DNA from 3 places in the Solibacillus sp. FSL K6-1126 genome. Region 3 is predicted to be linked to each of the others. Evidence: riboswitches for the same ligand, from Rfam matches in the RefSeq annotation. Region 3 holds a riboswitch; each other region holds the start of a gene.
What was found. Region 3 has a riboswitch for thiamine pyrophosphate ahead of thiC (phosphomethylpyrimidine synthase ThiC). Riboswitches for the same ligand answer to the same signal wherever they lie in the genome.
Positions count from the first base shown of each region.

Region 1: linked by a shared signal. The riboswitch ahead of thiT (energy-coupled thiamine transporter ThiT) and the one ahead of thiC (phosphomethylpyrimidine synthase ThiC) in region 3 are both predicted to bind thiamine pyrophosphate.
Region 2: linked by a shared signal. The riboswitch ahead of tenA (thiaminase II) and the one ahead of thiC (phosphomethylpyrimidine synthase ThiC) in region 3 are both predicted to bind thiamine pyrophosphate.

Region 1 is NZ_JBBOPD010000001.1:3,693,573-3,700,550, reverse strand. Features, by position in the region: gene MHH44_RS18510 (exonuclease SbcCD subunit D) at 1-889, shown strand, start outside; gene MHH44_RS18505 (SMC family ATPase) at 892-3,945, shown strand; gene MHH44_RS18500 (hypothetical protein) at 4,002-4,130, opposite strand; gene MHH44_RS18495 (DUF4870 domain-containing protein) at 4,198-4,530, opposite strand; TPP riboswitch at 4,647-4,755, shown strand; gene thiT (energy-coupled thiamine transporter ThiT) at 4,886-5,452, shown strand; gene map (type I methionyl aminopeptidase) at 5,643-6,395, shown strand; gene MHH44_RS18480 (polyphosphate kinase 2 family protein) at 6,567-6,978, shown strand, end outside.
Region 2 is NZ_JBBOPD010000001.1:2,890,289-2,897,266, reverse strand. Features, by position in the region: gene MHH44_RS14375 (glycoside hydrolase family 18 protein) at 53-1,309, shown strand; gene MHH44_RS14370 (NAD(P)H-dependent flavin oxidoreductase) at 1,431-2,411, shown strand; TPP riboswitch at 2,549-2,647, shown strand; TPP riboswitch at 2,714-2,812, shown strand; gene tenA (thiaminase II) at 2,890-3,582, shown strand; gene thiM (hydroxyethylthiazole kinase) at 3,560-4,303, shown strand; gene thiD (bifunctional hydroxymethylpyrimidine kinase/phosphomethylpyrimidine kinase) at 4,300-5,112, shown strand; gene thiE (thiamine phosphate synthase) at 5,096-5,713, shown strand; gene MHH44_RS14345 (bifunctional 2',3'-cyclic-nucleotide 2'-phosphodiesterase/3'-nucleotidase) at 5,839-6,978, shown strand, end outside.
Region 3 is NZ_JBBOPD010000001.1:3,365,318-3,372,295, reverse strand. Features, by position in the region: gene MHH44_RS16795 (histidine kinase N-terminal 7TM domain-containing diguanylate cyclase) at 1-536, shown strand, start outside; gene MHH44_RS16790 (hypothetical protein) at 683-916, shown strand; gene MHH44_RS16785 (hypothetical protein) at 941-1,249, shown strand; gene MHH44_RS16780 (4-aminobutyrate aminotransferase) at 1,266-1,610, shown strand; gene MHH44_RS16775 (MBL fold metallo-hydrolase) at 1,638-2,561, shown strand; gene MHH44_RS16770 (serine protease) at 2,871-3,038, opposite strand; gene thiC (phosphomethylpyrimidine synthase ThiC) at 3,060-4,844, opposite strand; TPP riboswitch at 4,995-5,109, opposite strand; cobalamin riboswitch at 5,425-5,605, shown strand; gene cobT (nicotinate-nucleotide--dimethylbenzimidazole phosphoribosyltransferase) at 5,701-6,759, shown strand.

The DNA.
Region 1 (6,978 bases), 330 kb from region 3:
TTTTGGCAGTGAATTTATGAAGGCGAGCGGGTTACATATCGTTGGTCATTTAGAACAGAATATCGATCCGGTCATAATGCACGATGAATACGGAGAAGTTCATTTTTATTTAGTTCCATTTGCAGAGCCTTCAATTGTACGGGCAGTATTTGACGATCAATCCGTTACAACTCATGAAGCGGCGATGGCGAAAATCATTGAACAGATTAAACAGACGATGGACTGTACGAAACGTAATATCATTATCGGCCACGCTTTTATTACAAAAGACGGGATGGCGGAACCGAATACGAGTGACTCTGAACGCAAGTTGACGATTGGCGGGACGGAGTGTATCAGTTCAGCGTTGTTTGAACCATTCTGTTATACAGCGTTAGGCCATTTACACCAGGCCCACTTTGTCGCAAACGAGAAAATCCAATATGCAGGATCACCACTTAAGTATTCAGAATCTGAAGTGACACATAAAAAGGGATTTTTGATTGTTGATTTAAATGAAGATGGGTCAGTGACGATTGAAAAAAGAATGCTTACCCCAGTACGGGATATGCGTATCGTGACGGGAATGCTTGAGGATATATTGCAGCATAAAGTAAACGACGATTATGTATTTGTAAAATTACAGGATGAACATTATGTAAAAGGTGCTGCCGAACTTGTCCGCACTGTTTATCCAAATGCTTTGCATATTGAAAGAACGGTTGTGTATGAACAGCTTGAACAGCATGCGACAACAATGAACCGTGTTCAGATGAATGATTCGGAACTGTTTGAGCTATTTTATACGGAAATGACAGGCAAGCCTTTAAGTGATGAAATAAAAGAGATTTATACAGATGTTTTAGAGCAGCTAATCGAAAATGAACGTGAAAAACAGGAGGTGCTGTAACGATGAAGCCAATAAAATTATCGATGACAGCATTTGGACCATATCATCAAAAAGAAGTCATTGATTTTACAAAACTCCATGAACATGGAATTTTTGTCGTTTCCGGGGCAACGGGCGCGGGAAAAACGACTATTTTTGATGCGATTACGTTTGCGCTTTATGATTCTGGAAGTGGTGAGGATCGGGAAAAGTCGCTGTTTTTGCGCAGTGATTTTGCGGATGAAACAGTTGATACGGAAGTCGAACTGGAATTTGAAGTACGCGGTCGCCTTTACCGTATTTGGCGGAAATTTGGTCATGACGGGGCAAGTGCAAAGCGCGAGTTTTTTGAAATTACGGATGGGGTCATTGTGCCCGCTGTAGAGAAGTTTCAAGTGAAGCTCATTCAGTCGAAAATTGAAGAACTGATCGGCTTAACACAGTCCCAGTTCAATCAAATCGTCATGCTGCCACAAGGAGAATTTCAAAAGCTCCTCACTTCGGAATCAAAGCATAAAGAAGAGATTTTCCGAAAAATTTTTAAAACGGAACGCTTTACGAAAATGGTGGAACTGCTGAAAGAGAAAAAGAATATTGCTGAAAAGCATTATGAACAAGCAAGGATGCAGCAGGATAATACGATTCATGATATTCGGTCCCGCCTCCCGCACAGAGAATCGGAACTGTTTACAGCTCTGAACAATGATGTCATTAATCTGTATCAAGTAAAAACGGCATTGGAAACAGAACAGCAATTTTATGAAGAGCAATGTGCTGCATTAAAAGGACAATATGCAGCCTCAAAAACGCATTTACAAACGTTAGTTAAATCATTAAATGAGCAAAGGCTGTTAAATGAGCGAATTGAAAAGTTTTTAATCAGGAAAGCCCGGCTCGATGAATTGCTGCAGCAAAAGGATAAAATACAAGCAGAACAACAGAAACTTGTACTTGCAAAAAAGGCTAATCAAATAGAACCTTTAGAACGTGAATATGAGAAGGTAAAACGGCAGCTTGAACAAGCGGAAGTTTCCTTACAGAAAGCAAAGGCTGACTATGAACGTGCACAGGTACAACTTCTGCAGGCGACAAATCACTATCAGGAGCAAAAGCAGCATGAGCCACTGTTGGATGAATTTACGAAATCAATTTCACAGCTTGAACAGCTTGTCCCGATTTATCAATCGATTAATACGCAGCGGGAAAAGGTGGCAAAGCTTTCAGAAAACCAGAAAAACGCAAAGCAATTATTTGATAAGCTCCAAAAGGAAGCAGCTTCTTTAAAAGAAAAACACCAACAGCAGCAGGCTATTATAAATGAGCTGGAAGATGCGACAGTGACGTACCATGAAACGTATGAAGCACAGGCTGTATTAACACGAAAAATTGAAATGGCAAAAGAAGTGGCTGCAATACAAATGAATATAGAAACTTTAGTGAAACAGCTTGCTGATAAGAAACAAATTGCCGATGGAGCGCAACAGAAGCTGCAAAATATGGAGCAGCAAATACGCAGCAATCAGGCAGCGTTTCTAGCGGCTTCATTACATCATGGGGAAGCATGTCCTGTATGTGGGAGCACGGAGCATCCAGCCATTCATAATAGCGAAGCGTTTACCATTGATGAAAATGCACTGGAACATCTTCGTCAAGAAGGCGACCGTGCTATGCAAAGCTTTTACCAGGTCAACTCGAAATTGGATGTAGAAAAGGCAGCATTGGAACAGAAAAGAAGTGCTCTAGAGTTACTGAACGTTGAGCTTTCACAACTACATTATTATGAACAGCAATTGGCCGAACTGACTGAGCAATTGACAAAGCAAAAGCAGCAGCAGGCACAGCTCATCACTGAAAAGAAAACGATGGCACAGCTTATTGAAAGTAAAGAAGTGCTGCAAGGCCGTATTGAAAAAGGGCAGCAATATGTAGTCGATATCGATAAACAATATGCACAAGAAAAAGGGAAGCTTGAGCAAAGTGAGCAGTCATTATTGCCTCAGTTTTCTACATTGGATGAAGTAACACAAGAATTGGCCAGCCAGCAGCAAAAACACCGCCATTTAAAAAGTGCAATTCAAAGTGCACTGGAGGCAATGCAAAAAATCCAATTAGATGAAAAATCTTGTGAAGTGAACCATCTACATGCACAAAACCTTGTAACAGAAAAACAGCAGGAGACTCTTTCAGCGCAAAAAGCGTTTGATACAGCATTGCAGCAAGAAAGTTTTGACTTGGAAACATATAAGAATGCGTTACTGCCATTAAATGTTCAGCAGCAAATTCAGGATGAAGTTGAAGCTTACAAGCAAAATGTTCATACATTATCTGTTCAAATTGCCGAGGAAGAACCTTTGCTCGAAGGAAAAGAACGGGCTGATTTAACGGCAAGTGAGCAACAGATTCATGAGCTGAATGAGCAAATCGAGGCACAGTATTCTAAAATTACATTAACCCAGTCCTATGTGGAGCAATGTGAGGAAACCCTCGAAAAACTTGACCAATCTGCACAGCAGATCGAAAGCTATAAAGCGAAACTGATGCAGGTGGAGCATGTTTATAATTTAATCCGCGGACAAAACGATTCGAAAATTTCATTTGAGCGGTTTGTGCAAATTGGTTATTTGGAAAAAGTAACCCATGCGGCAAATGAACGTTTACGTGTCCTATCAAATGGTCAATACTTCCTAAAATCGACAGGTCGTAAAGAAGGAAATGCACAGAGCGGGCTCAGTATCGATGTATATGACAGCCATACAGGACAAACGCGGGATGTAAAAACATTGTCCGGCGGTGAAAAATTCAATGCCTCACTTTCATTAGCATTAGGAATGGCCGATGTTATTCAAAGTGTTCAAGGAAGTGTGCATATCGATACGATGTTTATCGATGAAGGCTTCGGTACATTGGATGAGGAGGCGTTAAGACGGGCAATCGATATTTTGATCGATCTTCAGCAAACAGGCCGCTTAATCGGCGTCATCTCCCATGTGGCCGAATTAAAAGCAGCAATGCCTGCCATTTTACAAGTCCAAAAGCTTAAAGAAGGCTACAGTAAAACCGAAATTATTATTAAATAAAAGACAACAAAAAACACATTTCACACGAGTTTTAGTGCGAAATGTGTTTTTCTGCGTTAACGTTTTGGCGTTCGTCGTGTAGTTGCTGGTTGGGGTGCAGATTTTTTATCCATCATTTTTTTAATGATCGGGTACACGATCGGTCCATATTTAATTGCGGTTTTAATGAGTTTATTTAATTTCATGATATACACTCCTTAACGAATACATTTCGTATAAAAAATATACCCAAAGAAGGAGCTATCATAAACATTAACGTAAAACTTTAATCGCTTGGACTAGATTCCAAATCGCCAGAATAAACGTAATAAGGACTAAAAGAATAAATCCGATAAAATGTGAACTAATAAAGAAATCCTGCACGCTCACTGTCAAAGTGTTATTCCAGGAAAGAACGGAAGTGAAAAAGTAAATCATGTACAAAATCCCTAACAGTATTGGAATAAGTTGAGAAATAAAAGCTTTTTTAGAATGGCCTTTAACGGCTTCATCTTTCGTAACGATAAATATAATTACCGGTAAAATAAACGGTGCAAAATAAAAGCTCAAATAGCTTAGTGCACTTAAACCTTTCGATTGATCCATCATTTATCACTCCTTCGTATCTATTATATGTAATTCTAGTACGTTTCAAAATAATAGCTGTTGAAAGTTGTAGAAATATTCGTTACAATGAGCATGTTCAAACAATAAAAATTTAGATGTACCACAAGGGGTGCCGAGAAAGTCGGCTGAGATTGTGCACGGGATTGCACTGACTCTTTGAACCTGTAAGTTAGCACTTGCGTAGGGATGTGGATAGAATCCGACTGTTCAAACGATAGTCAGGCTTTTGTCCTGATTATCGTTTTTTGCTTTTTCTAAATATCTAGAAGAAGTAAAAGTTCCATTCTATCCCTCTTCACTTTTGTTACATCGGAGAAAAGAAAGGGGAATTGTTATGGACAGAAAAAAATTATTGATGATGGTGGAGATAGCGATATTTGCTGCCATCGGACTTGTATTGGACCAAGTATCTTTTAAAATGTGGGCACAGGGCGGGTCAATCAGCTTTGTTATGGTACCGATTATGTTAATGGCCATTCGTTGGGGACTAACAGCAGGACTTGCAACTGGCTTGCTGATCGGCGTTATGCAAATGATGTTCGGCGCTTACATAGTACACTGGCTTCAGGCGATTTTAGATTACGGTCTTGCATTTACAGTAGTAGGGTTAGCGGCAATTGTAAGAAAGCCATTATTACAGGCAACACAATCACTCAATAAACTAAAAATGGCAATTTATATCGTAATAGGAGCTCTAATAGGCGGAGCTTTAAGATTTGTTTCGCACTTGCTCGCAGGTGTCGTGTTCTTTAAAGAGTACGCAGGCGATGATAATGTGTGGATCTACTCAATAATTTATAACAGTACTTATATGGTACCTGCAACAATAATTACAGCGGTTATTGCAGTTATATTATTCACATCTGCACCCCGTTTACTCCAAAAAGCACAAACACCATAATGAATTGAAAACTCAAAGCTTGCAGTAAGGGATTATTTTCCCGTTGCAAGCTTTTTCTAATTTCTATTGTACAATGTCGTATTAATTTGATCATAAATCCAAATAATTTTAAAATCCTTGAACAATTACAACCGATATTAAGTATGCTATAGTTAAGGGTAGACATTGTTTAAGAGGAAGGAAGTTACACATGATTGTTACTACACAAGAAGAAATAGAAGCGTTTAAAAAAATTGGACGCATTTGTGCTGAAATTCGCGAGGCAATGAAAGCTGCGACAGTACCTGGCGTGACAACGAAAGAATTAGATGAAATTGCAGGCCGTATGTTTGCGGAAGCAGGCGCGGTTTCTGGTCCTAAAGGCGAATACGATTTTCCGGGATATACATGCATTTCAGTAAATCACGAAGTTGCACATGGCATTCCAGGGAACAAGGTTATTCAGGACGGCGATATCGTAAACATTGATGTTTCGGGCTCTTTAAACGGATACTTTGCAGATACAGGTATTTCTTTTGTTGTTGGTGAAGGTTATGAAGATAAAGAAAAACTTTGCTCTGTAGCAAAATCAGCATTTGACCGTGCGATGACAAAGGTTAAAGCAGGTTCGAAATTAAATCAGATCGGTAAAGCAGTAGAGCGTGAAGCACGTGATCACGGGTTGACGGTAATTATGAACTTAACAGGACACGGCTTAGGTAAATCATTACACGAAGAACCAAACCATGTATTGAACTATTACGATGCTTGGGATACGACAATCATGAAAGAAGGCATGGTGTTGGCGGTAGAGCCGTTCATTTCGGCGAAGGCTGAGCATATCGTAGAATCAGGTGACGGCTGGACATTTATTACACCGGATAAATCATTAGTTGCCCAGATCGAACACTCGATTATTGTAACAAAAGATAAACCAATTATTTTAACAACATTGGAAGACTAAATTATAACCGTGGGTGCATATATAAGTGCGCCCGCGTTTTTTTGTTCTATTAAAACAGGATGCCAACATAAAATAATCAAATGATTCAAATAAATAACCGCAACAATTACCAATTCCATACACTTTCGAGTAAAATATACATAATAAATGGAATAGGGGAGGCAGCACTATTTGAAAAAGCTACAAGATGTGGATTTATCGCAAAAACTGGAGAAGGAAATCTATAAGAAGCAATTGAAAGCTTTGCAATATGAAATGCTAAATGCCCAGCAATTTTTATTTAATAATAAAATTGGCCTTATTATTGCATTTGAAGGAATGGATGCAGCAGGAAAAGGGGGAGCGATTAAGCGTTTAACAGAGCGTATCGATCCGCGTGGGTTAATGGTATGGCCAATTTCTGCCCCACAGCCCCATGAGATGCGCTATCATTATATGCAACGCTTTTGGAGAAAGTTGCCGCAGCATGGCCAGATTGCGATTTTTGATCGCTCTTGGTATGGTCGGGTGCTGGTGGAGCGTATAGAGGGTTTTGCTGAAGAAGCAGAATGGAAGCGTGCTTATGAAGAAATAAATAGTTTTG
Region 2 (6,978 bases), 480 kb from region 3:
AGGAAAAGGAGGACGGACAATTCAAATTCATGTAGTACAACCGGGAGAATCATTGTGGGCAATCGCACAGGCTTATGGAACAACAGTGCAGAGTTTAGTGGAAGCCAACCAAATTCCGGAGCCGGCCCGGTTAGTGGTCGGGCAAGCATTGGTCGTTCCATTGAAAGGGCAGTATTATATTGTACAGCCAGGGGATAGTTTATGGTCAATTGGTCAACGTTTTCAGGTGAATTATTTAACGCTCGCACAAGCAAATGGCTTGAATCCAGATGCGTTGCTGATGATTGGCACCTCATTGTATATACCGGAACCAACTAAAAGGTCCGCAGAAATTTTGGCATATGTAGAACCAAGAGGCGATGAAATAAGTGATGCGCTGCTCGACCAAGTTCGGGAGGCAAGTCCTTATTTAACGTATTTAGCTATTTTCAGTTTTGAAGCAAGACGGGATGGTTCATTAAAAGCGCCTACAATTAACCCATTACCGGAAATTGCTGAACAAAATAATACAGGAATAGCAATGGCAATCACTAATCTCGAGGATTATCAGTTTAGTGCTGAGCTAGCACGTGATATTTTCCAAAGTGTTGCAGTTCAAAATTTACTGCTGGACAATATCATAGCTGAAGCAAAGCGTATCGGAAATATTTCAGATATCCATTTTGATTTTGAACGGATTGCACGCGATCAGCGGGAAGCTTATAATAATTTCCTCCGAAGAGCTGTAGAACGTATGCATGCGGAAGGATATACCGTTTCTACCGCATTGGCTCCAAAAACGAGAGCCGATCAGCCGGGAGAATGGTTTATGGGCCATGACTATAAGGCGCATGGCGAAATAGTGGATTTTGTTATGTTGATGACATATGAGTGGGGCTATTCTGCGGGACCTCCAATGGCCGTTTCTCCGCTGCCGCAAGTCGAACAAGTAGTACAATATGCATTAACAGAAATTCCTGCAAATAAAATTTTACTTGGGCAAAATTTGTATGGTTACGATTGGACATTACCTTTTGTACAAGGAGGAGATTACGCAGAAGCGATAAGCCCGCAACGTGCAATTGAAGTGGCCAAACGCTACAACGCAGCAATCCAATTTGACTATACAGCACAGGCACCCTACTTTAACTACTATGATGAGCAAGGGCGTTCACATATTGTCTGGTTTGAAGATGCACGTTCGATTCAGGCGAAGTTCGATTTAGTAAAGCGATTAAATTTGCGCGGAGTCGGCTATTGGAAGCTCGGTCTGCCATTCCCGCAAAATTGGCAGCTCATCGGGGCTAATTTTAATGTAGTGAAGAAATAGCAAAAGGAAAGAAAGTCAGATGAAAAAACATCTGACTTTTTGATTGTCATCTAAATTAAGAAGGAGATTTTATTGAAGCTGATGAAGTATTAGTAGTAGCTGAATAAAAGGGGGATTATAGATGGGGAATATTCCGGAAATTTTACAAAACTTACGTATCCCAGTAATCGGGGCACCATTGTTTATTATTAGCAATCCGAAATTGGTCATTGAACAATGTAAGGCAGGAATAGTCGGGTCAATGCCTGCGTTAAATGCAAGACCGGCAAGCCAGTTGGATGAATGGTTAGCTGAAATTACAGAGGAGTTGGCCAGCTATAATGCCAAAAATCCGGATCAGCCGGCAGCGCCATTTGCCATTAATCAGATTGTTCATAAAACAAATGAACGTCTGGAACAGGATATGGAGCTCTGTGTGAAATATAAAGTTCCGATTATTATTACTTCACTTGGGGCACGTGAAGAAGTATTTGAGGCAGCACATAGTTATGGTGGCATCGTTTTCCATGATGTCATTAACAATCATTTTGCAAAAAAAGCGATTCAAAAAGGTGCAGACGGCATCATTGCTGTAGCAACAGGTGCAGGTGGCCATGCAGGTCAGCAAAGCCCATTTGCGCTCGTACAGGAAATCCGTGAATGGTTTGACGGTCCATTAGCTTTATCAGGATCAATCGCGCGAGGACATTCGGTATTGGCTGCACAGGCGATGGGGGCTGATTTTGGCTATATCGGTTCACCATTCATCGCGACCGAAGAAGCGTTTGCTCGTCAAGAATATAAACAGATGATTGTTGATAGTACTGCAGAAGATATTGTATACAGCAATTTATTTACAGGAATCCACGGGAATTATTTGAAAGGTTCTATCATGAACGCGGGGATGGACCCGAGTAATTTAAAAGAAAGTGATCCTTCAGCAATGAACTTTAACGATAATACCGCAAAAGCCTGGAAAGATATTTGGGGCAGCGGGCAAGGAATTGGCGCGATTAAAGAGATTACTTCCACAAAACAATATGTCGATAAACTGGCCGAGGAATATGCTCAGGCTTTTCATGAACTGACTGGTAAAAGATCTGCAGTAACCCATCTACAATAGATGTCAGCGCATCATTAGTAACAAAACTTTTACTAACGATGCGCTATTTTGTGAATTTGTTATTGAACTATTAATTTCGTAATTTTGTGAATTCACTTGCCCGGTTCGAATTAATTTGTTACACTCTGGGTAATTAAATGCATTTGCGGGGGGACACAGCAGTGTTGAGAAGGTTAAAACCTGACCCTTAGAACCTGACCGTTAATACGGACGTAGGGAGCAAAGTACAAGCTATACATATGTACTTACTTTGGCTCCGCGTATATTTTACGTGGAGTCTTTCTTTTGCAAATACACAAGCATTTGATTTGCGGGGGGACACAGCAGTGTTGAGAAGGTTAAAACCTGACCCTTGGAACCTGGCCGTTAATACGGACGTAGGGAGCAATGAAAAGTGGTACGTACACTTTTTGGGGACGTCTCTCTATATGTTGAGACGTCCTTTTTGTGCTTCCGCCAACAAAAAGGAGGAGTAACAATGGGGTTTTGTGAAAAGGTAAGAAAAGAAACGGATTTTTATTGGGAGGCTAGCTTTTATCATCCTTTTGTACAAGGGATTGCAGATGGGAGTCTACCGCTGGAGAAGTTTAAGTTTTATATGTTGCAGGATGCGTATTATTTAAAACATTATACGAAAGTATTAGCTCTTGCAGCTGCAAAAGCGACAACGGATGATGATGTTCAATATTTTCTACAAACAGCAAAGTTTATCCATGATGCCGAGCTTGAGTTGCACCGTACAACGTTTAAAGAATTAGGTGTGACAGCGGATGATTTGGAACAATTCGAACCAGCACCAGCAGCCTATAACTATGTGAGCCATATGTACAATGCAGTGCATAACGGAGATGTAGCAGAAGCATTTGCGGCAATCCTGCCATGCCCATGGCTGTATCAGGAAATTGGGCAAAGATTAAAAGATGCATGCCCCAATATACCTCTTTATGAACAGTGGATTGCATTATATGCTTCCGAGGAGATGCTTCAAAATATTGAAGTACAAAAATCGATGCTAGATCGATATGCGAAAGAACAACCTGCAAAGCTTAAAGTACTACAGGAGCATTTTAAGAAAAGCTGTTATTACGAATGGATGTTTTGGGAAATGCCTTGGACGAAGCAAAGCTGGGAACAAGGAGTGTATGTAAATGAGTCTGCAAGCAATTTATAATAAACAACCATTAGTTCATTGTATTACCAACTATGTTGTCGCAAATTTTACAGCGAATGGCTTGCTGGCGGTAGGAGCTTCACCAGTAATGGCGGATGCAATAGAAGAAGTGGGTGAAATGGCTGCCCAGGCCAATGCTTTGCTTTTAAATATGGGCACTTTGAATGAACGGACAATAGAGTCGATGAAGAAAGCAGGACTTAGCGCAAACATGCATAATACTCCGGTTGTCCTTGATCCAGTAGGTGTAGGGGCAACGAAGTTTCGAGCGGAGACAGCACAACAATTGCTCGACCTTTTAAAGATTAATGTAATCCGTTGCAATATTGGAGAAATGGCGGCTCTGGCGGGAGTGAATTGGGCGTCTAAAGGTGTGGATAGTGGCAAAGGAGATATCGATGTTGCAGTGACTGCCAAAAAGTTGGCTAATAACTATCAATGTATTGTGATCGTAACAGGAGAACAAGATGTTATTACTGATGGGATAAGAGTGGAATTTGTAGAGGGTGGTCATGAAAAGGTGACAAAAATGACGGGGAGTGGCTGCTTGCTTAGTGCCTTTTGTGCAGCGGCGCTTGCAAACAGTAAAGAACCGTTTGATGACTTACTGACGCTACTAAATGAATATAAACAGGCAAGTGCCAATTCTGTTGCAACTATAGGAAATTTCCACACAAATTTCTTGAATGAACTAGAAAATTTAGCGGAGGGACGAAAATGATTACATGTACGATAGCAGGATCGGATAGCGGTGGCGGTGCCGGGATTCAAGCCGATTTAAAAACGTTTCAGGAACTCCGTGTATTTGGTACATCAGTAATCACCGCATTAACCGCACAAAATACTGAAGGAGTGCATGGAATTTTTCCGACAACGGCTGATTTCGTTCAAGCTCAGCTAAAGGCAGTACTTCAAGATTTCGACGTAAAAGCAATTAAGACAGGGATGCTGTTTAGTGCTGAAATTATCGAAGCCATTGTGACTTTACTAAAAAATACGGATATTCCGCTTATCGTTGATCCGGTCATGATTGCAAAAGGCGGTGCCAGTTTGCTAGAGCAGCAGGCAACAACAGCTCTTAAAGAAAAGTTATTGCCGCTCGCAACCGTTTGTACCCCGAATATACCGGAAGCGGAAATCCTGACAGGCTATAAAATACAAACGGAAAAGGATATCGCATCAGCGGCGCATGATTTATTAAGTCTGGGGCTGAAATGTGTTGTCATTAAGGGTGGTCACTTAAACAGTAAGCATGCGACAGATACGGTTTTCATTCGCGGGGTGCAACCATTTAAAATGAAAACCGAGCGGGTGGATACGAAACATACTCACGGTACAGGATGTACATTTTCTGCAGCGATTACCGCGGAAATGGCAAAAGGCAGATCGATAGAGGCAGCCATAATAGAAGCAAAAAAATATGTGCAGCTTGCAATCCGTCATCCGCTTAATATTGGTCATGGGTTTGGTCCGACAAATCATTTCGCCTATCATGAACAGCGGGGGATGTGCGATGTCCATGTCCTTTGATTTGAATAAATATTTTGTGATGGGAACGGCCAATTGTAAACGCGAACCATTGCTTGTTTTGGAAGAAGCTTTACAGGCAGGTATTACGATGTTCCAACTGCGAGAAAAAGGAAAAAATGCATTAAAAGGCCATGCGTATGCAGAGTTTGCCCGTCAATGCCAAAAGCTATGCCAAACATATAAAGTGCCGTTTATTATTAATGATGATGTCGAGCTTGCACTAACATTAAATGCAGATGGTATTCATGTAGGGCAGGAAGACACCGGTATTGAACAATTTAGATTCCTTGCAAAAAATAAAATCATCGGTGTATCGATTCATACGATGGAGCAACTCGAAATGGCCATTGCAAATGGGGCGGATTATGCGGGAATTGGTCCAATTTATGAAACTTCCACAAAAGATGATGCGAGAGCACCAGTAGGGCTGACGTTACTGGAAGAAGCGAAATCTCAGTACACTCAATTTCCTATTGTAGCAATTGGCGGAATCTCTGTTGAAAATAGTTTCATTGTAAGACAAACAGGAGTAAATGGAGTCGCCGTTATTTCGGCAATCAGTCATAGCGATAATATAAAAGAGGCTGTAAATTCACTATAAGTTAAATTCTGTCATATAAGTACTATTTTGATTGGAATAACCTGTACCAAATTACTCTTTTCTACTATTCTGGCAATTTAGTATGATAGTTCTGTTATACACTACAGAATATGGGAGTGAAAGAAATGTTGAAAAAACTATCTGCTTCAGCCTTAACGCTAACACTTTTAGCAAGTGGCATGTCAGCAGTTTCAGCGGCACCAGTCTCTACAAATGAAGATATGACACGTGGGGAGTTTGTGAAGGCCGTAATCGATGCATTGGGGGTAGAGGTCGGTACTGGTCAGTCTGTAAAATTTCAGGATGTACCTGATTCACTTAAGCCTTATATTGAAAAAGCGGTGGAATTAAAGTTAATTAAAGGAAAAACTCCAACTAAATTTGCACCAGACGAAAAACTGACACGCACACATGCATTCCTTATTGCGGCAAGAGGATTGCAGGATAAGGAAACATATTCTGAAAAGGTATTGGATCAGTTTAAAGACGCAAACAAAATTGGACAAGGCAATCGCCAGGAAATGGCGAAAGCGGTAGCAACAGGATTACTGACAGGCTTTGATGACGGAACGATTCGCCCGAATGATTTTGTAACAAAAGCTCAAATGCAAAAAATTCTTCAGCGCTTTTTGGAAGAATACAGTCCGGTAAAGGCAAATACGACGGTTTCTTTACGTATTTTAGGAACGACGGATATTCACACAAATATTGTAAACTATGATTATTATAAAGATACGCCAACGAACAGTTTAGGTTTGGCAAAAACTGCGCTACTAATCGAAAAGGCGCGTGAGGAAAATCCAAATACAGTGCTGTTTGACAATGGAGATGCAATACAAGGAACGCCACTTGGCTCGTATATTCAATCAGTAACGAAATTAAAAGACGGGGAAGTTCATCCATCGATTGCTGCGATGATTGCACTTGATTATGATGTAGCGACATATGGTAACCACGAGTTTAACTACGGTTTGGAATTTATCGATGAAGTAACGGATGATGCCCCATTCCCGTATGTAAATGCCAATGTGCGTAATGCAACGACAAAGGAATTAATGTATAAACCATATGTCATGATTGAAAAAGAAGTAGTCGATTCAAACGGTGAAAAAACGTTGATTAATATTGGGGTAACAGGTATTGTGCCACCTCAAATTTTAAAATGGGATAAAGCAAATTTAGAAGGAAAAGTAACAGTCGATGATTCCGTAGAGGCTGTTAAAACAGTCGTTCCGCAAATGAAAGAAGCAGGAGCAGATGTTGTC
Region 3 (6,978 bases):
AGGAAAAATTGGAGCAGCAGGCATATAATGATGAGCTGACTAAGATTTATAACCGGCGCGCATTTATACAGCAATGTGAACAGGATTTTGAGGCAGCTAGAGAAACAGGTTTGCCATTTACGGTTCTCTTGATGGATATCGATTATTTTAAACGAGTGAATGATACGTATGGGCATCATGTTGGGGACCAACTGCTCGTACATGTCGTGAAGGTTTGCCAAACACAATTGCAGGAAGGGCATTTCTTTGCTCGTTATGGCGGGGAAGAATTCGTCATTGCACTGAAGGGATATAAAGAAGCTGAGGGTATAACAATAGCCGACCGACTTCGGGGTGCCGTTGAAAAGGCACCACTCATGACGGAAGCGGGTAATCTTTCGGCTACGTTAAGTATCGGTGTTGCGGAAGTGAAAGACTGGACAGAAGAGACACTGTATAAGCTGTTGCATAAAGCAGATACCGCTTTATATGCGGCGAAGGAAGAAGGACGTAACCGTGTGAAAGTGTATGGAACGAGTAAGGAAATACTTAATTGATTTGAGTGAAACCGGCATGGAGAAATTCATGCTGGTTTTTTTATTTGTTGAAAGGCGCGGCGAGTTTTATGAGCCGGATTCCATACTACCTGGTGTTAGGAGAATATGTTAGCATAGTAAAATAATAACTAAATTGGAGAGCGGTTATGGCACAAGAGAATTCAAAGGCGATTACTATATGTTTTAGCTTAATCATAGCTCAAATTATTTGTGCAGGTTTTTTGTTAAAAAATATCCAGCTTACTATTAATGCGACTTCAATCGTTGCTAAGTGGTTAGCGGTGATTTCTTTTATTCTGATTTCGTTTTTGTTTATCGTCTCGTTATGCGCAACAATCAAACATTTTAAAAGAACAGACTCGCTGGATCGTCATACATAAACAATTTAAATCAGGGGGATTGTGATGATTGGTTATATTCTATCAGGGTTTTTGTTAATCTTTGCGATTAGGAAATTTTATAAATATAGGGCGACTTTTAAACAGCTGTCAAAAAAGGAATGGCTACAATTTGGTTCAGGTTTTTTATTGGCATGGGCTGGAGCTGTTTTCATCATTATAGGTGGATCAAACATAACGGATATGATTGAAATCACATGGTTAAAAAACCTTTTGGAAATTGGAGTGATTTTGATTGGCTTGGCTTTGGCAGGAATCATTATGAATAAAATCTTGCCGAATAAAATAAAGGAATTTTATTCGGGAGATCAGTGAAACGGGGATAATTAAAATGGATGAAATGATCGGATTTGCAGTAGTTGGAATCATTATTGCATGTTTAATTTATGCTTTAATTAAACAAATTAAAGAGACAAAGCATAGTGGAAACGGCGTTGGCAGTGCGCTGTTCCGTAAACAAATGGCAAGAAAAAATAAAGTGATGACAGCTTCGTTATTTGGAATTCTAGTATTTTACACATTAAATATTGTGAGCATTTTAAATATCGCTTCAACGATTCCAGTTTCAAACAACTTTACTGGCCTCGGGACATGGGTGAGTTTTTTGGTTTACCTTTATGCAAGGATATTAATGAAACCAAAGCAGGTTGATCATAGTAGAAATTTATATAATTAAGCTTTTAAGAAGTAGGAGAGTGCTGCGATGAGAAAACGCTTTTCCAATTTAGATCAAAATGATCGGCTCGGGACATTTAAAGATGTGCTGAAGTGGCAGCGGTCAAAGCAAAAGAAAGTCGTCGATTATGAAGTACCGCAGTGTGAAGAAAAGCAGATTGCGTTTCTAAAAAATAACCGTACGGAGCAGTCTGTTACGTGGATTGGCCACTCAACCTTTTTAGTCCAAAAAGAAGGGCTCAATATCTTAACAGACCCGGTTTGGGCATTTTGGATGGGTGTGGCGAAACGGTTAACCGAGCCGGGATTACGGTTAGATGAGCTGCCAGAAATTGATATCGTACTTATATCGCACGCACATTATGATCACCTGAACATACCGACGCTAAAAAAGCTGAAAAAACGAAATCCCAATCTCCTATTGATCATTCCAGAAGGGCTCGGTTATTTAATGAAGCGTCACAAGCTGCACCATTTTATCGAACTTTCATGGTACGAAAAGCATGAGGCAGGACCGCTTGAAATTCATTTCGTTCCCGCTCAGCATTGGACAAGACGCATGCTTTGGGATACGAATACATCGCATTGGGGCGGATTTGTACTGCAAACGGCGTCAGATGCGCAAAGCATTTATTACGCTGGAGACAGCGGGTATTTTCCGGGATTCAAAGATATTGGCGAACGCTTCAACATACATACAGCGCTAATGCCAATCGGTGCATATGATCCGGAATGGTTTATGCATGCATCCCACGTGACACCGGAAGAAGCAATCCAGGCGTTTTGTGATGTCGGAGCAAAAGTATTCATCCCGATGCATTACGGTGCGTATATGCTGGCAGATGAGACGCCAAAGGAAGCGATAGACCGGCTGCATTTTCATTGGCAAGATGCGAATTTAGAAAATGAACAATTAAAATCGTTAGCGATCGGGGAGACCTTTCGAATGTAATTGGTGGTTTGTTAAACGCTTTGAAAGATTATCATCAGCGCAGAACAGCAGAATTCAAATTTGTGATTTTCATATTCGGAAAAAGGATTATTGCCGTGTTTTGTATGTTGAGGCAGGCAAAACGAAATTGAAAAGGAAGAAATGGCCCTCAATGAAAAGATTGATCCAGCATTTCCAGAAGGAGATGGCACGACAAAATTCACCCTCTAAACTATCTTTACTTGTTAAAGTTAAAAAACCTTGCCTTAACAAAATAATTAAGGCAAGGTTTTTATGGAATCTCTTATTTCTTATGACACTTTTTATTTACTAATAATATAAAACATTTACTTTATTACACTTGATACATTTTTCATGATATTGATTTCCTTTAAAATGATGATCACAATTTTGCTGGATTTCTTTTAAACTTTTCTCCAAAACAGCAAGGTGAGTTTTGAGCTGATTAATTTCCTCTTCAATTTTTCCGACCTTCATCCTAATGCCCCCTTAAGAAAGTTACTGATATATGTTACCACCAGATTGCTTAAACTGTTCAGCTTTTTCTTTCATACCTATTTCAATAGCTTCCTTCGTATCAAGTTCTTTTTCTTTTGCAAAATTACGAATATCTTGAGAGATTCTCATACTGCAAAATTTAGGTCCACACATAGAACAGAAATGTGCTGTCTTTGCACCTTCAGCAGGTAAAGTTTCATCATGATATTCGATTGCACGTTCAGGATCTAAAGATAAATTAAACTGATCTCTCCAACGGAATTCAAAACGAGCTTTTGATAAGGCATCATCTCTTTTATGTGCTCCTGGATGCCCTTTTGCCAAATCAGCAGCATGTGCAGCAATTTTATAAGTGACAACCCCTACACGAACATCATCTCTATTCGGTAAACCTAAATGTTCTTTTGGCGTTACATAACAAAGCATCGCTGTCCCATACCAACCAATCATTGCAGCTCCAATAGCAGATGTAATGTGATCATAGCCAGGAGCTATATCAGTTGTAAGAGGGCCTAAAGTATAGAAAGGAGCTTCCTTACAAACTTCCAGTTGTTTGTCCATGTTTTCTTTTATAAGGTGCATTGGCACGTGTCCCGGTCCTTCAACCATAACCTGTACATCATGCTCCCAAGCAATTTTTGTTAGTTCTCCAAGAGTTTCTAATTCCGCAAATTGAGCTTCATCATTGGCATCTGCAATGGAACCAGGACGTAAGCCATCCCCTAAAGAGAATGAAACATCATAAGTTTTCATGATTTCACAGATTTCTTCAAAGTGAGTATATAAAAAATTTTCTTTATGGTGGTGAAGACACCATTGCGCCATAATAGATCCACCTCGGGATACAATACCTGTTAAACGTTTTGCTGTTAACGGAACATACCGTAAAAGAACACCAGCATGAATGGTGAAGTAATCCACCCCTTGTTCGGCTTGTTCAATCAATGTATCACGGTAAACCTCCCATGTTAGGTCTTCAGCAACACCATTTACTTTTTCTAGTGCTTGATAAATAGGTACGGTACCGACAGGAACAGCCGAATTTCGAATAATCCATTCCCGTGTTGTGTGAATGTTTTTACCTGTTGATAGGTCCATAATATTATCAGCACCCCAACGTGTTGCCCATGTCATTTTTTCAACCTCTTCTTCGATGGAAGATGAAACAGCAGAATTGCCAATATTCGCGTTAATTTTTACATGAAAGTTACGACCTATTATCATGGGCTCTGATTCTGGATGGTTGATATTAGAAGGAATAATCGCTCGACCCTTTGCAACTTCATCCCGTACGAATTCAGGTTTCATATTTTCTCTAATTGCGATAAATTCCATTTCAGGCGTGATAATTCCTTTTCGTGCATAATGAAGTTGTGTAATATTTTTCCCTTTTTTAGCCCGTAACGGTTTCCGCTTTAAACCAGGAAACACGTTATGATTAGTACGAGGATCGTTTTTATCTTTATAACCATTATCCTCAGGCTTAATTTCACGACCATCATATTCCTCCACATCGCCACGTTCTTGAATCCATGTACTGCGAAGGGCAGGGAGACCTTTTGTAATATCGACAGAATAATCAGGGTCTGTATAAGGTCCGCTGGTGTCATACACACGTACTGGAGGATTTTCCTCTTCTCCAAACGTACCAGTTGTCGGGCTTAACACGATTTCACGCATTGGAACCTTAATGTCAGGTCTAGAGCCTGTTACATATACTTTATTGCTACCTGAAAAGTTAGACATAATGGAAATACTTTGTTCGTTTAATGAAGATGGTGACATTGACATAATAAATCTCTCCTTTTTTGAATATAAGGACAAGAGATAGAGCACAACAGTGAGGAGCTTAAAAAAGCTTATGAAGTACATAAAAAAGCCGGTGTCCAATAAATGGTCGGACCCGGCTAATATGTATACAGAAGTAGTATTACTATAATACGATGCTAACTTCCCCACGCTGGTATGATCCAGATCAGGTCCCAAGAGTCAAGAAACTTCAACGTGTTTCATTCTCAGCCCAACTTATTGGACTCCCCTAGTTATTTCTATTCAATTTTATATTAGTATACATGAAACTTCATTGAGATAAAAGGGAAAATTCAGAAAAGTATTTATTAGATGAATTACCTTACCGGATATTGATATCGTACTCATTTCGCATGCACATTACCAACCTCTGCATTTCTCGACGTTAAGAATATTAAAGAAACAAAACCCGAACGTATTATTATTTCTGATGAGTCAACATTTTCAGGAGGTGGACTTTTTTTATATTTAAGGAATTCTGAATCAGAAAGCGTTTTAATTCCTGCTTATTGAAAATCATCCTTGACGAAAAAAGCCATTCGTCATAAAGTAATGTTAAATTCATCAAGCATTAGGTGCCCGTTAAGGGAGAATAGGGAATAAAGTGAAAAGCTTTAGCGTAATCCCAACACTGTATAGAGGAGTTGCATAGCAAAACCCACTGGATTTACATTCTGGGAAGGGGCTATGAAATTGTGAATCTGAGCCAGGAGACCTGCCTAAGTATGCTTACTATTTATAGACACTGGATATGTCTGTAGTTTATTTGTTATCGAATAAACTGCAGGCTATTTTTATTGTCAAAAATACATTTAGATAGGGGAAACGAAACATGCAATTATTACAGCAAACAATTGATCAGATTCAAGGAATCGACCGAAAAATGGAAGAAAAAGCACGTACGTACATAGACTCTTTAGCCAAACCACCACAAAGCCTAGGGAAGCTCGAATCACTAGCTCTGCAAATCGCCACAATTACGGGTGACCTTGCGCCTAGAATCGATAATAAAGCGGTGATCGTCATGGCTGCGGATCACGGGGTGTATGAGGAGGGCGTAACGCCAAATCCGCAAAGTACAACGGTTTTCCAAACATTATCATTTCCGAAAGGGACGACAGGGATGTGTACGATTGCGAAAATTTCGAATGCACAAGTCATTCCGGTAGATATCGGTGTAAAAGAAGATTTACCTCAAGATGCTGGGGTAATCATTAAAAAGGTCAAATACGGGACAGACAATATGGCGAAAGGTCCAGCAATGACCCGAGAAGAAGCGATTCAAGCGATTGAAGTAGGAATTGAAGTCGCAACAGAAGCGATCCAAAATGGTATCAATCTCATTGGTACCGGGGAAATGGGTATCGGGAATACGACACCGAGTGCTGCGGTGCTTTCAGTGCTTCACGGCTGTGATCCGCTGGCAGTAACGGGCTTTGGAGCTGGTGTCGGAGCTGGCGGTATCGAATATAAAGCCGAAGTCATTCGAAAAGCGATTACCTTGAACGAGCCAAACGCCGAAGATCCGATTGATGTTGTAGCAAAAGTAGGCGGACTGGAAATTTGCGGGATGGCCGGAATCTTCCTTGCAGCTGCAGCAAATCGTGTACCGGTCGTTGTTGACGGGTACATTTCAACGGTTTCCGCATTAATCGCCTCTAAGTTAAATCCGAATGTGAAAGCGTATTTGATTCCGTCACATTTATCGGAAGAGCCGGGTGCAAAAATTGCAGCTGAGCTTCTAGGATTAGAGCCAATGCTGCATATGAATATGAGACTTGGAGAAGGTTCGGGTGCTGCACTAGCATTCCCGATTCTAGATGCAGCATGTTCGATGATTACAAATATGGTGACGTTGGAGGAAGCGGCAGCGCTTTTAGTAGCCAAGTAGAAAAATCTTCAAGACATGAAATTCGTAAAATAAAATTACGTAAACGGGCTACATTTAAAGTGACAGGAACTTTTAATGTCGCCTTTTTTATGAATTCGGTATTCCATAGAAATAAATGGAGTTTTTCAGTCTATTCCATTTGTTTTACCAGTAAAGTACCAAATAAGCGGAACTATTTTGTTTTATTGAGTAAGTAAAGAAATCATAAAGAAAAGCCCT